Regions from separate parts of the Erwinia billingiae Eb661 genome, predicted to be linked through region 1. Evidence: predicted binding sites of a transcription regulator. Region 1 holds the regulator's gene; each other region holds the start of a gene.
What was found. The regulator CRP, encoded in region 1, controls carbon source genes, mostly activating them, when cyclic AMP is high. The targets are predictions, from matches to a motif close to ATGTGANNNNNNTCACAT.
Positions count from the first base shown of each region.

Region 2: EBC_RS18855 (nucleoside-specific channel-forming protein Tsx) is a predicted target of CRP. The motif match lies at 997-1,014, and genes of this name have one in related genera.
Region 3: EBC_RS05665 (CdaR family transcriptional regulator) is a predicted target of CRP. The motif match lies at 1,415-1,432, and genes of this name have one in related genera.
Region 4: EBC_RS13035 (sugar transporter) is a predicted target of CRP. The motif match lies at 1,923-1,940, and genes of this name have one in related genera.

Region 1 covers NC_014306.1:4,624,094-4,627,252, forward strand. The annotation lists gene EBC_RS22550 (phosphoribulokinase) at 1-671, shown strand, start outside; gene EBC_RS22555 (OsmC family protein) at 711-1,121, opposite strand; gene crp (cAMP-activated global transcriptional regulator CRP) at 1,429-2,061, shown strand; gene EBC_RS22565 (YccS/YhfK family putative transporter) at 2,120-3,159, shown strand, end outside.
Region 2 covers NC_014306.1:3,813,474-3,816,632, forward strand. The annotation lists gene EBC_RS18850 (PA4780 family RIO1-like protein kinase) at 1-684, shown strand, start outside; gene EBC_RS18855 (nucleoside-specific channel-forming protein Tsx) at 1,216-2,082, shown strand; gene speG (spermidine N1-acetyltransferase) at 2,224-2,781, shown strand; gene EBC_RS18865 (hypothetical protein) at 2,853-3,159, opposite strand, start outside.
Region 3 covers NC_014306.1:964,237-967,395, forward strand. The annotation lists gene degP (serine endoprotease DegP) at 1-1,354, shown strand, start outside; gene EBC_RS05665 (CdaR family transcriptional regulator) at 1,528-2,685, shown strand; gene EBC_RS05670 (DUF3461 family protein) at 2,817-3,159, opposite strand, start outside.
Region 4 covers NC_014306.1:2,545,100-2,548,258, forward strand. The annotation lists gene EBC_RS13030 (GMC family oxidoreductase) at 1-565, shown strand, start outside; gene EBC_RS13035 (sugar transporter) at 628-1,845, opposite strand; gene EBC_RS13040 (membrane-bound PQQ-dependent dehydrogenase, glucose/quinate/shikimate family) at 2,043-3,159, opposite strand, start outside.

The DNA.
Region 1 (3,159 bases):
GCTATTTCGGCCCGGAAGCCAATGACTTCGCCCTGCTCGAACAGACCTTCGCGGAATATGGCCGGTCAGGCAGCGGCAAATCCCGCAAATATCTGCACACCTATGATGAAGCGGTACCCTGGAATCAGGTTCCGGGAACCTTTACGCCGTGGCAACCCCTGCCGGAACCGACCGACGTGCTGTTTTATGAAGGGCTGCATGGTGGCGTGGTGACGCCGCAGAACAATGTCTCGCAGCAGGTTGATTTGCTGGTTGGCGTGGTACCGATCGTTAACCTGGAGTGGATCCAGAAACTGGTGCGCGATACCAGCGAACGCGGCCACTCACGCGAAGCGGTGATGGATTCGGTGGTGCGATCCATGGAGGATTACATCAACTTTATTACGCCGCAGTTCTCCCGCACGCACATTAACTTCCAGCGCGTGCCGACGGTGGATACCTCTAACCCGTTCGCGGCGCGCGGTATCCCGTCGCTGGATGAAAGCTTTGTGGTGATCCATTTCCAGGCGCTGGAAGATATCGACTTCCCGTATTTGCTGTCGATGCTGCAGGGATCCTTTATCTCGCACATCAATACGCTGGTGGTGCCGGGCGGCAAGATGGGGCTGGCGATGGAGCTGATTATGGGGCCGCTGGTGAAGCGTCTGATCCAGGGTAAGAAAATAGAGTAAGCCCCGCGGGCACGGGGCTTAGGGCGGCGATGGGATGACTTACGCCGGTAACTCAATCACTTCATAGCTGTGGGTGATTTCCACGCCCTTGCCCAGCATCAGTGCCACCGAGCAATATTTCTCCGCGGAGAGATCGACGGCACGCGACACCGCTTTATCGCCTAAGGCCACGCCGGTGACGATAAAGTGCAGATTGATGTGGGTGAACAGGCGCGGGGCCTCTTCACGGCGTTCGGAGCTGAGCTTCACTTCGCAATCCTTTACGTCGTGGCGGCCCTTCTGCAGAATGGAAACCACGTCGATTGCGCTGCATCCGCCCGCGGCCATCAACACCATCTCCATCGGGCTCGGGGCTTTATCGCCCGCATTTCCGTCCATCAGAACCTGATGCCCGGATGAGGATTCTCCCAAAAACGTTAACCCTTCAACCCACTTGACTCGAGCCTGCATAACAATTTCCTCTAATTCATTCAGTTATCGCCAGATTACGCTTTAGGCAGAAAAACGGCAATGCGGCAATTTTCGCACTATGCTGAAGCGAGACAACACAAGACACTCGTTGAAAGCTGTGCTACAAACAAAGCTGTAATATTTTCGTCAGTACTCTACAGGCACGACGAAACGAATCGCATAACGAGCCAGGCTTTTAACAGAGGCCCGAATAAATTTCCTGATGGGAAACGCTTGACTATTTCAACGCCTGGCAGGGAACTCTGCCCCTGTATTTAGGCACGATTACAACAGAGGATAACAGCGAATGGTTCTCGGCAAACCGCAAACAGACCCGACACTTGAATGGTTCCTGTCTCATTGCCATATTCATAAGTATCCATCCAAGAGCACGCTGATTCATCAGGGTGAAAAGGCAGAAACCCTCTACTATATCGTCAAAGGTTCAGTAGCGGTGCTTATCAAGGATGAAGAAGGCAAAGAGATGATCCTGTCTTACCTCAATCAGGGCGACTTTATTGGCGAGCTTGGCCTGTTTGAAGAAGGTCAGGAGCGTAGCGCGTGGGTACGCGCGAAGACAGCCTGTGAAGTGGCTGAAATCTCTTACAAAAAATTCCGTCAGCTGATCCAGGTTAACCCTGACATTCTGATGCGCCTGTCTGCACAGATGGCGAATCGCTTGCAGGTCACTTCTGAGAAAGTGGGCAATTTAGCTTTCCTCGATGTGACGGGTCGCATCGCGCAGACCTTGCTGAACCTGGCAAAACAACCGGACGCCATGACGCACCCGGATGGGATGCAGATCAAGATCACCCGCCAGGAAATTGGGCAAATCGTTGGCTGTTCTCGTGAAACAGTGGGACGCATTTTGAAGATGCTGGAAGATCAGAACCTGATCTCGGCACACGGTAAAACTATCGTTGTCTACGGCACTCGCTAATCGGCTCTGATCCACGGCGCAACACCTGGTGTTGCGCCTTTTTATTTGGTGTGGAGTGATGTGGCGTCGACTGATTTATCACCCGGAGATCAACTACGCATTGCGCCAGACGCTGGTGCTCTGTTTACCGGTAGCGATGGGATGGCTACTGGGCGACTTGCAAAAAGGGTTGCTGTTTTCCTTAGTCCCTGCCTGTTGCAACCTCGCTGGCCTTGATACTCCTCATAAGCGCTTTTTCAAACGCCTGATCGTTGGCGGAAGCCTGTTTGCCTTCAGCAGTTTCCTGATCCAGTATCTTGCCGGTCACCACGTTCCCCTGCCCGTGATCCTGTTTTCGATGGCGATGCTGCTGGGCGTCACCGGTGAAATCAGCCCGCTGCATGGCCGCCTGCTGCCCGGCTCGCTGATAGCCGCAATCTTCACCCTTAGCCTGGCAGGACGCATGCCGGTGTGGGAACCGCCGATGCTCTACGTGCTCGGCACCATCTGGTACGGCGTGTTCAACTGGGTCTGGTTCTGGCTGTGGAAAGAGCAGCCGCTGCGGGAAACCTTAAGCCTGCTCTATCGCGAGCTGGCGGGTTACTGCGAAGCGAAATACACCCTGCTGACCAAACTCACCGATCCGGAGAAAGCCCTGCCTCCGCTGCTGGCGCGCCAGCAAAAAGCGGTCGACCTGATCACCACCTGCTATCAGCAGATGCATATGCTGTCAGCCACCAACAACAATCACCACAAGCGGCTGACCCGCGCGTTTCAAATCGCGCTAGATTTGCAGGAGCACATCTCCGTCAGCCTGCATCAGCCGGAAGAAGTGCAAAAGCTGGTGGAGCAAAGCCATGCCGAAGCGGTGATCCGCTGGAACGCGCAGACCATCGCCGCCAGGCTGCGTGAACTGGCCGACGATATCCTTTACCACAAGCTGCCCGAGCGCTTCACCATGGATAAGCAGCTTCAGGCGCTGGAGAAGATCTCACGGCAGAATCCGGATAACCCGGTGGGCACCTTCTGCTATTACCACTTCAGCCGGATTGGTCGGGTGCTGCGTACCCAGCGTCCCCTTTATCAGCGCGATTTGATGGCTGACCGGCAGCGCCGACT
Region 2 (3,159 bases), 810 kb from region 1:
GTGCAGTATCAGGAAGGCCGCAAGGTCCGTAACTCACGTAGCTCCCGTGCGATGCAGAAAGGCTCTAAATTCGGCCGCAAGCAGCAGGAAGAGTCCTGGCAAACCGCAGAGGTGGATGCGCTGTTCCGGTTGGCAGAAGCGGGCGTACGAGTCCCTCAGCCCTATCTTTGTATCGACGGCGTGCTCCTGATGGAACTGGTGACGGATGCAGACGGCATGGTGGCTCCACGTCTTAGCGATGTGACTATGTCCGAAGAAAGCGCGGTGACTGATTTCCATACCATGATCCGTAATATCGTACGCATGTTGTGTGCCGGTATCGTGCATGGTGACCTGTCGGAATTTAACGTACTGCTCGATGCACAAGGCCCGGTCATTATCGACTTGCCTCAGGCTGTCGATGCTGCAGCGAATAACCATGCTGAAGCCATGTTCGAGCGTGACGTGAATAACATCACGGCGTACTACGGTCAGTTTGCTCCGCAGTTGCTGAAAACCCGTTATGCGAAAGAAATCTGGCTGCTGTATGAAGACGGCAAGTTAACCCCAGAAACTCCGCTGACAGGACTGTTCGTCGAAGAGATTCATGAAGTCGATATGGACTCGCTGATGGATGAAATCATTACGGCGGAAGATGACTATTACGAACGTCAGCGGGCAAATAAAGAACGCGACGAAGAGTAGATGATTCTGCCCCGGTAAAATTCTGCGGCTATTTTGCAGGTGTTATTAAGGAGATCACTCCCCGCGATCTTCTTAATGAAACCAAAAAGGGCTCATCTCGCCAGGGATGACGCGATGCTAAAAAACGCCACCATCCATAAGCTTACCTTATTATAAGCCGCTGCCATTCCCCTTCTCTTCCCACTGCAGAATCGGTAAATCCACTTCCGCTTTTTGCCTGTTGTACCTTAAACAGCGATGCAAACGATTACCTGGCTCAAAAAACCCCCTTCCTGTCCTCAATCCCCTTTCAGACCATCCGGTCAAACATATTTGTGACACCCATCACACTTTACCTAAAGTGAAATGAAACAAGGTTTGACAAGTGTGAGCGATATCTATTTCCTTAAGCGCGGATGACGGCACACTGCCGCAGCATTCATCGCGGGTGTTTTTTGCTGTGAAAACAGTCACCCTTTCCTCTTCTGTTGACGACTTAATAAGACCTTCGCAGTGGCTTCATAAAAGGGTCATTAAGCCTGTGGTAATATAATGAAATATAAAATTCTGATGGCTGGCGCACTCGCAGCGCTCTCTTATAGTGCCTCTTCAACTGCTGCTACCGATTCGCCGGAGTATGTTTCCGACTGGTGGCATCAGAGCGTCAACGTGGTGGGAAGCTACCACACCCGTTTCGGACCTCAGTTCAATAACGACGTATATCTGGAATACGAAGCGTTCGCCAAAAAAGACTGGTTCGATTTCTACGGCTATATCGATGCGACTAACTTCTTCGGCGTGGGTAACTCCAATGCTAACGGTATCTTTGACCACGGCTCCCCGCTGTTTATGGAAATCGAACCTCGTTTCTCTATCGACAAGCTGACCAACACGGACCTGAGCTTCGGCCCGTTCAAAGAGTGGTACTTCGCGAACAACTATATCTACGATATGGGCCGTAACAGCGATAACCGCCAGAACACCTGGTTCATGGGTCTGGGTACCGATATCGATACCCACTCAGATGTTGGCCTTTCACTGAACGTGTATGCCAAATACCAGTGGGAAAACTACGGTGCAGCGAACGAAAACAGCTGGGATGGCTATCGCTTTAAGGTGAAATACTTCGTGCCGATTACCAGCCTGTGGGGCGGAAATCTGAGCTACATCGGCTTCACCAACTTTGACTGGGGCTCCGATCTGCGTGATGAGACCGGCCCGTCCCGTACCAGCAACTCTATCGCTTCCAGCCATATCCTCTCGCTGGGTTACGATCACTGGCATTACTCGTTCGTGGCGCGTTACTTCCACAACGGCGGACAGTGGGCTGATGGCCAGGAGCTGAACTTTGGTAACGGTCAGTTCGAAGTGAAATCCACCGGTTGGGGTTACTACCTGGTCGCTGGCTACAACTTCTGATGCCTTAACGCATTCTAAACGCCAGCACCGTAAACCGTGCTGGCGTTATTGTTTCTACGCTTACGCCGTGCCATTTCCTCCCGTCAGACGTATAATTCCTCAGCAATATTGCATCTGATAAAAGGAACTTATATGTCTCCCATGCCTGCCGAAGATGGCTTAAAACTGCGTCCTCTCGAACGTGAAGATCTGCGTTTTGTTCACCAGCTTGATAACAACGCAAGCGTTATGCGTTACTGGTTTGAAGAGCCGTACGAAGCGTTTGTGGAACTGTCCGATCTCTACGATAAGCATATTCACGATCAGAGCGAACGTCGGTTTGTGGTGGAATTTGAAGGGGATAAAGCGGGACTGGTTGAACTGGTTGAGATTAACCATATTCACCGACGTGCTGAATTTCAGATTATCATTGCCCCCAGCCATCAAGGGAAAGGCCTTGCCAGTAAAGCCGTCAAGCTGGCGATGGATTACGGATTTTCCGTGCTGAACCTGTATAAACTTTACCTGATCGTTGATAAAGAAAATAAGAAAGCCATTCACATCTACACCAAATTAGGCTTCGATATTGAAGGCGAACTTATCCACGAATTCTTTATTAACGGCGAATACCGTAACACCATTCGCATGTGCATTTTCCAGCAGCAGTATCTGGCAAAGCATAAACCCGCACACGTGATGCTGAACCCGACGGCGCAATAGCGTCGGGACGTTTTTGAACCCGTCAGAACGCGCTATCAGGGGAAGAGCGATCTTCCCCTGGTTGTCCGCATCTAGCCGCGTGCGCCCACCGGATTCATAATGGTATTCACCTTCTCCGGATGGATGTTGTACATGCCGCCATTAAACGGATCGACAAACAGCCAGCCAGGAATGCCACCCAGCGGAATGTTGCCGAGGATGTACCAGAGGTTGGCTCTCTCTTCCAGTGGGATCGTCTGCGGCACATAACCCGCGCGCTCCAGTTGCAGCGTGTATTTCTTCTTGCCAAGGTACGAGCCGTCAGACTTCAGCAGTGAGACTGTTTTAGGGGTAATCCCTTCTGCAACGGCCCTTCCCGTTTCATCCTGCACCACAAAT
Region 3 (3,159 bases), 1.4 Mb from region 1:
GCTGCCAAGCCTGGCTCCGATGCTCGAAAAAGTGATGCCCTCCGTTGTGAGCATCAATGTTGAAGGCAGTACCACGGTGAAAACGCCGCGTATGCCACAACAGTTCCAGCAGTTCTTCGGTGATAACTCGCCATTCTGTCAGGACGGCTCGCCATTCCAGAGCTCTCCGATGTGTCAGGGCGGCGGTGCGCAGGGCCAGGGACAAGACCAGGGCCAGGATCAGGGCGGAGCCGGAACCCAGCAGGAGAAATTCCGTGCGCTGGGCTCGGGAGTGGTGATTGATGCCGCGAAAGGCTATGTCGTGACCAATAATCATGTGGTCAACAATGCTACCAAAATCCAGGTTCAGCTGAGCGACGGCCGCAAATATGATGCGAAAGTCATCGGCAAAGATCCAAGTTCAGATATTGCGTTAATCCAGCTAAAAGATGCCAAAAACCTGACGGCCATTAAGATTGCTGATTCTGACGATCTGCGTGTGGGCGACTACACCGTGGCGATCGGTAACCCGTATGGACTGGGTGAAACGGTCACCTCCGGGATCGTTTCTGCATTAGGACGCAGCGGCCTTAACGTTGAAAACTACGAAAACTTTATTCAGACCGATGCCGCAATCAACCGGGGTAACTCCGGCGGCGCGCTGGTCAACCTTAACGGTGAACTGATCGGTATCAATACCGCGATCCTCGCACCGGACGGCGGCAACATCGGCATTGGCTTCGCTATCCCAAGTACCATGGTGAAAAACCTGACCGCGCAGATGGTTGAATATGGCCAGGTGAAACGCGGCGAGCTGGGCATCATGGGTACCGAGCTGAACTCCGAGCTGGCGAAGGCGATGAATGTCGATGCCCAGCGTGGGGCGTTTGTCAGCCAGGTTCTGCCGAACTCTTCCGCTTCTAAAGCGGGCGTGAAGGCGGGTGACGTGGTGACGTCGATCAACGGTAAGCAGATCTCCAGCTTCTCCGCACTGCGTGCGCAGATTGGATCGCTGCCGGTGGGCACCAAAATGTCGCTGGGCTTGATCCGTGACGGTAAGCCGGTGACGGTGAACGTTGAGCTTCAGCAAAGTACTCAGACCAAAGTGGAATCGGCAACGATCTACACCGGCATTGAAGGCGCCGATCTGAGCAACTTTGACGAGAAGGGCACCAAAGGCGTTAAGGTCGATAACGTGAAGGCCGGCTCTGCCGCTGCACGCATTGGTCTGAAGAAGGACGATGTGATCCTCGGCGTTAACCAACAGGCGATTGCGAATCTTGGCGAACTGCGCAAGATCCTCGATACCAAACCTTCAGTACTGGCGCTGAATATTCAGCGTGGTGACAGCACAATCTACCTGCTGATGCAGTAAACCCTCAGGTGCCGGCGACCGTCGCCGGCACCGCTTTATGCCCGCGTTAATCCCTTCTCTTTGTGATGCTCCCCGCAATTTTCACAGACTAAACGCCGCTTAGTGCAGATGCACAATGTACCGTCGGTATTGCACAGGTATGCTGACTGAATAACGCTTTTCAGGAGCAGTGAATGGCTACCTATCATCTCGATGCCCGCCTGGCACAGGACATTGTCGCCCGCACCATGCAAATTATTGACAGCAATGTCAATGTGATGGATGCGCGTGGCCGCATCATCGGCAGCGGTGACCGCGAACGTATTGGTGAAATGCACGAAGGCGCGCTGCTGGCGTTATCGCAGGCGCGCGTGGTGGATATCGACGAAGGCGTGGCGAAACATCTGCACGGCGTTCGGCCCGGCATCAATCTGCCGATGCGCATCGACGGCGATATTGTTGGCGTCATCGGTCTCACCGGCGCGCCAGAAACCTTAAGGCATTATGGCGAGCTGGTCTGCATGACCGCGGAAATGATGCTGGAACAGGCCCGCCTGCTGCATATGCTGGCGCAGGACAGCCGTCTGCGAGAAGAGCTTGTGCTGAACCTGATCCGCAGCGACACGCTGTCGCCCGCGCTGGTGGAATGGGCGCAGCGTCTTCGCATCGACCTTAACCAACCCCGGGTTGTGGCGGTCGTTGAAGTGGACAGTGGCCAGCTGGGCGTAGACAGCGCAATGTCGGAACTGCAGCAGCTGCAAACGCTGCTGACCACGCCCGAAAGGGACAATCTGATTGCCATAGTTTCCCTGACCGAAATGGTAGTGCTCAAACCGGCGTTTAACGCCCATGGCCGCTATGACGCCGACGATCACCGCAAGCGGGTGGAGCTGCTACAGTCACGCATGACCGAAAGTGGCCATCTGCGGATGCGTATCGCCTTAGGGAATTTCTTCACCGGGCCGGGCAGTATCGCCCGTTCGTACCGTACCGCGCATACCACCATGGTGGTGGGCAAGCAGCGGATGCCCGAGCAACGCAGCTATTTCTACCAGGACCTGGTGTTACCGGTACTGCTCGACAGCCTGCGTGGAGGCTGGCAGGCCAATGAGCTATCTTTGCCGCTGGCGAAACTCAAGTCGATGGACAACAACGGATTGCTGCGAAGAACACTGATTTCCTGGTTCAGCAATAACGTCCAGCCGTCGGCGACCGCTAAAGCGTTGTATATCCACCGTAATACGCTGGAATACCGTCTGAACCGCATCTCTGAGCTGACCGGGCTTAACCTGAGTAATTTTGACGACCGCTTGCTGTTGTATGTTGCGCTGCAGCTTGATGAACAGCCTTGAGTGAGAGAAGAGCAGGGAAGGATTAAGCGGAAGACGTTGCGACGTGACGCGTAGGGATACTGCGGAAGGGGATATTTCAGGCATAAAAAAGGCGGAGAGATCTCCGCCTTTCTGTTGCAGAATGCCGGGAATTAACGGCCGCTGCGGGTCAGCTTTTCCAGATCGGATTCGATCTCGCTGATTTTGTTGGAAACCACGTGCTCCAGATGGCGCAGGTCTTCCAGAATTTTACGTTTCAGATCCACTTCAACCTGGTCGCGCTGGCAAATCTGGTCCAGCTCATCAATCACATAACGCAGGTTCGGGCTGATTTCCTGAATTTCTTTGTAACCCTGGCTGGCGTTATCGGCCACCACGGTTTTGCGCTGACGTGGGTATTTAAACTTCACGCTCTTGGCAAAGAACTCGCCTTTATCCTTACGGAAATAGATTTTCAGGATGTCGTTACTGGCTTCCTGACGCAGGCTGTAACGG
Region 4 (3,159 bases), 2.1 Mb from region 1:
GTTCAGGAAGGATTTCCCCAGTTATAAAATCAAGGTGCGCAATACCGTGCCGACCGCGGACTATGCCGCCGGGCTGATCAAGAAAGGCGTGCTGGGCTCGAAGCTGGACGAACAGCTGAAAACCCTGTCAGCGCGGTCGCTGAACTTTGCCATCGATTTTGAAACGCTGCCGCTGGCCGAAAACCGCATTGTGCCCAGCAAAACCAAAAAGGATGCAATTGGCCTGCCGCTGCCGGAGATTTACTACAGCGTCACCGATTACTGGCATGCCGGCAAAGCCGAAGGGTTGAAAGATTTCGATAATTTTGCCCGTCTGCTGAATGCCGACGTGTCAAAAATCGATACCGGCTATCAGGATCGTCAGCACATTATGGGCACCACCATTATGGGCAACGATGCCAAAACCTCGGTGGTCGACAGCAACTGCCGGACCCACGATCACCCTAACCTGTTTATCGCCGGGACCAGCGTGATGCCTTCAGCCTCCTGCATGAACCCGACGCTGACCGGCGCGGCGTTAAGCCTGCGGCTGGCCGATCATTTGCTGAAGGTGGTGAAGGTATAAGGTTTCGCGCATAAAAAAACCACTCCGGTCAGGAGTGGTTTTTCTTCTTCAGCGGCTGAGCATCAGGCTTCCGACTTCGCGCCCATCTGCTGGCCGGTCTCGACGGTTCGTGATGGCCATTTGCGGAACATCGCAACCGACCCTATCAGCGCGGCGATGGCCGGAATGGCGGCAATGTAGCCAACCGATGACACGCTCAGATCCATGCTCACCTTGTTCCCCAGCAATGCCCCCGCACCGATACCAATATTGACGATACCGGAGTACAGCGCCATCGCCACATCGGTGGCATCCGGTGCCAGCGTCAGCACCTTCATTTGCAGGCTCATGCCGACGATCATAAAGGCCATGCCCCACAGCATCGAGACCGCAATGGTGCCATATTCGCTGACCGATACCGCCAGCAGGATCAGCAGGCAGACCGAAATCACCCCAATCGACACCGTCAGCATCTGCGCAGGACGCTGATCGCCCATCCGGCTGAATATGACGCTGCCGGCAATACCGGCGATGCCAATCAGGAACAGCAGCAGCGTGGCAAATCCTTCGGTGAAACCGGCCACCTGCACCACAAAGGATTCAATATAGGTAAAGGCGGTGAAATGGGCGGTGACAATCGCCACCGTCACCGCATACAGGCTCATCAGTGCCGGACGACGCAGCAGCGTCGGCAGGTTTTTCACCGAACCGCCTTGCTCAGACTTCACTGACGGCATCACGCGGATAATCATCCACAACAGTACCAACGCGGCGGCACCGATGATCAGGAAGGTATAACGCCAGCCGGCAAACTGGCCGATCACGCGCCCCAACGGCAAACCCAGCACCGACGCTAACGCGGTGGCCATCGCCAGCAGGCTTAACGCCTGGGCCCGTTTACCGGCCGGTGCCAGTCGCACCGCCAGCGATGCGGTGATCGACCAGAACAAGGCATGTGCCAGCGCCACGCCCGCGCGGCTAATCAGCAGCACGTCAAAATTCCAGGCAAAAAACGACAGCAAGTGGCTGCCGGCGAACAGGATAAACAGCACGATCAGCAGCGTGCGGCGATTCACCTGGCTGGTTGCCAGCATCAGCGGCAGCGACATCAACGCCACTATCCAGGCGTAGACGGTCATCATTATGCCAGCCTGCGACGACGCGAGGCCAAAACTGCTGCCAATGTCAGAGAGCAAACCAACAGGGATATATTCGGTGGTGTTGAACACGAAGGCGGCAACTGCCAGAGTCAAAACCCTGGACCAGGCAACCTTGCGCGAAACGGCTAACAAATCAGACATAGCGTGCAGCTCCTGGATGAAAGAAAGACGTCCGAAAGCGCAATAGTGTAGGTCGATTTGAATTTTATTCAATAAAAGTGTGACCAATATCTCATTTTTAAGATATGAATTCTGGATAAGGCGGGGATTGTTGACCGGAAAAAGTCATCAGGCGGAGCGGTAAATCAGGGCGGAACTGGCGTTCCGCCCTCAGTGTATTACTTCAGACGGTATGCGACAACCGCATCACCCTCTTTCGTGCCCAGTGAACCATGTCCACCTGCGGCAATCACCACGTACTGCTTATTATCCGCGCCCATATAGGTTGACGGTGTGGCCTGGCCACCGGCTGGCAGCTCGGTTTCCCACAGCAGTTTACCGGTGCTGGTGTCATACGCACGGAAGAAGTTATCCGCCGTTGCACCGTGGAACACCAAATCACCTGCGGTGGTCAGTGGGCCACCGTGTGCAACCATGCCCATTGGGAAACCAATCGGGAAGCGACCCGGCAGGAAGCTGGTTTTCAGGTTTTTGGTGGTGCCCACGCGGCGCAGCCACTCGGTTTTACCGGTTTTCAGATCCACGCCGACCATACGGCCCCACGGTGGCGCGATACACGGAATACCCAGGCTGGAAGAGAGCTGCTGGATATGGATTGCGTAATCGCCGTCGAAGTTCTCGTTCCAGTAAGGCGTGCCGTCTTTGGTGAACAGACGCTGAGTGGCCGTTTCTGGCGTGCGTTTGATCAGGTTGTACTTGTACGCCAGACGCACTGGAGAGGCAATCAGGATCTGACGCTGAGGATCCACGGTGACAGAACCCCAGTTGAAGACACCAATGTTGCCAGGGAAGATGATCGAGCCGCCTTCCGTTGCCGGTGTCCATGGATTGCCATCATAACGCAGAGATTTGAAGTCGATGCGGCACGCCATCTGATCGAACGGCGTCAGGCCCCACATGGATTTCTCATTGATTGGATCTGGCAGGAAGTTCAGCGCAGACACTGGCTGAGTCGGTGAATACTTCTCACCGGCAATCCCTTTGGTCGACACATCCACCTGATTGATTGGGTATACCGCTTCGCCGGTCAGACGGTTCAGCACAAACAGGTTACCGGTTTTGGTTGGCAGGATAACCACCGGCTGTTTTTTGCCCTGATAATCGATATCTACCAGCGACGGCTGGGAGGGATTATCACGGTCCCACAGGTCATGTTTAGAGGACTGGAAGCGCCATTTGAACTGGCCGGTTTTCAGATCCAGTGCCACCAGCGTGTCACGGAATTTCTCGGTGTTGCTGTTGGCATCACGCTCAATACCCAGTTCATCCGGGGAC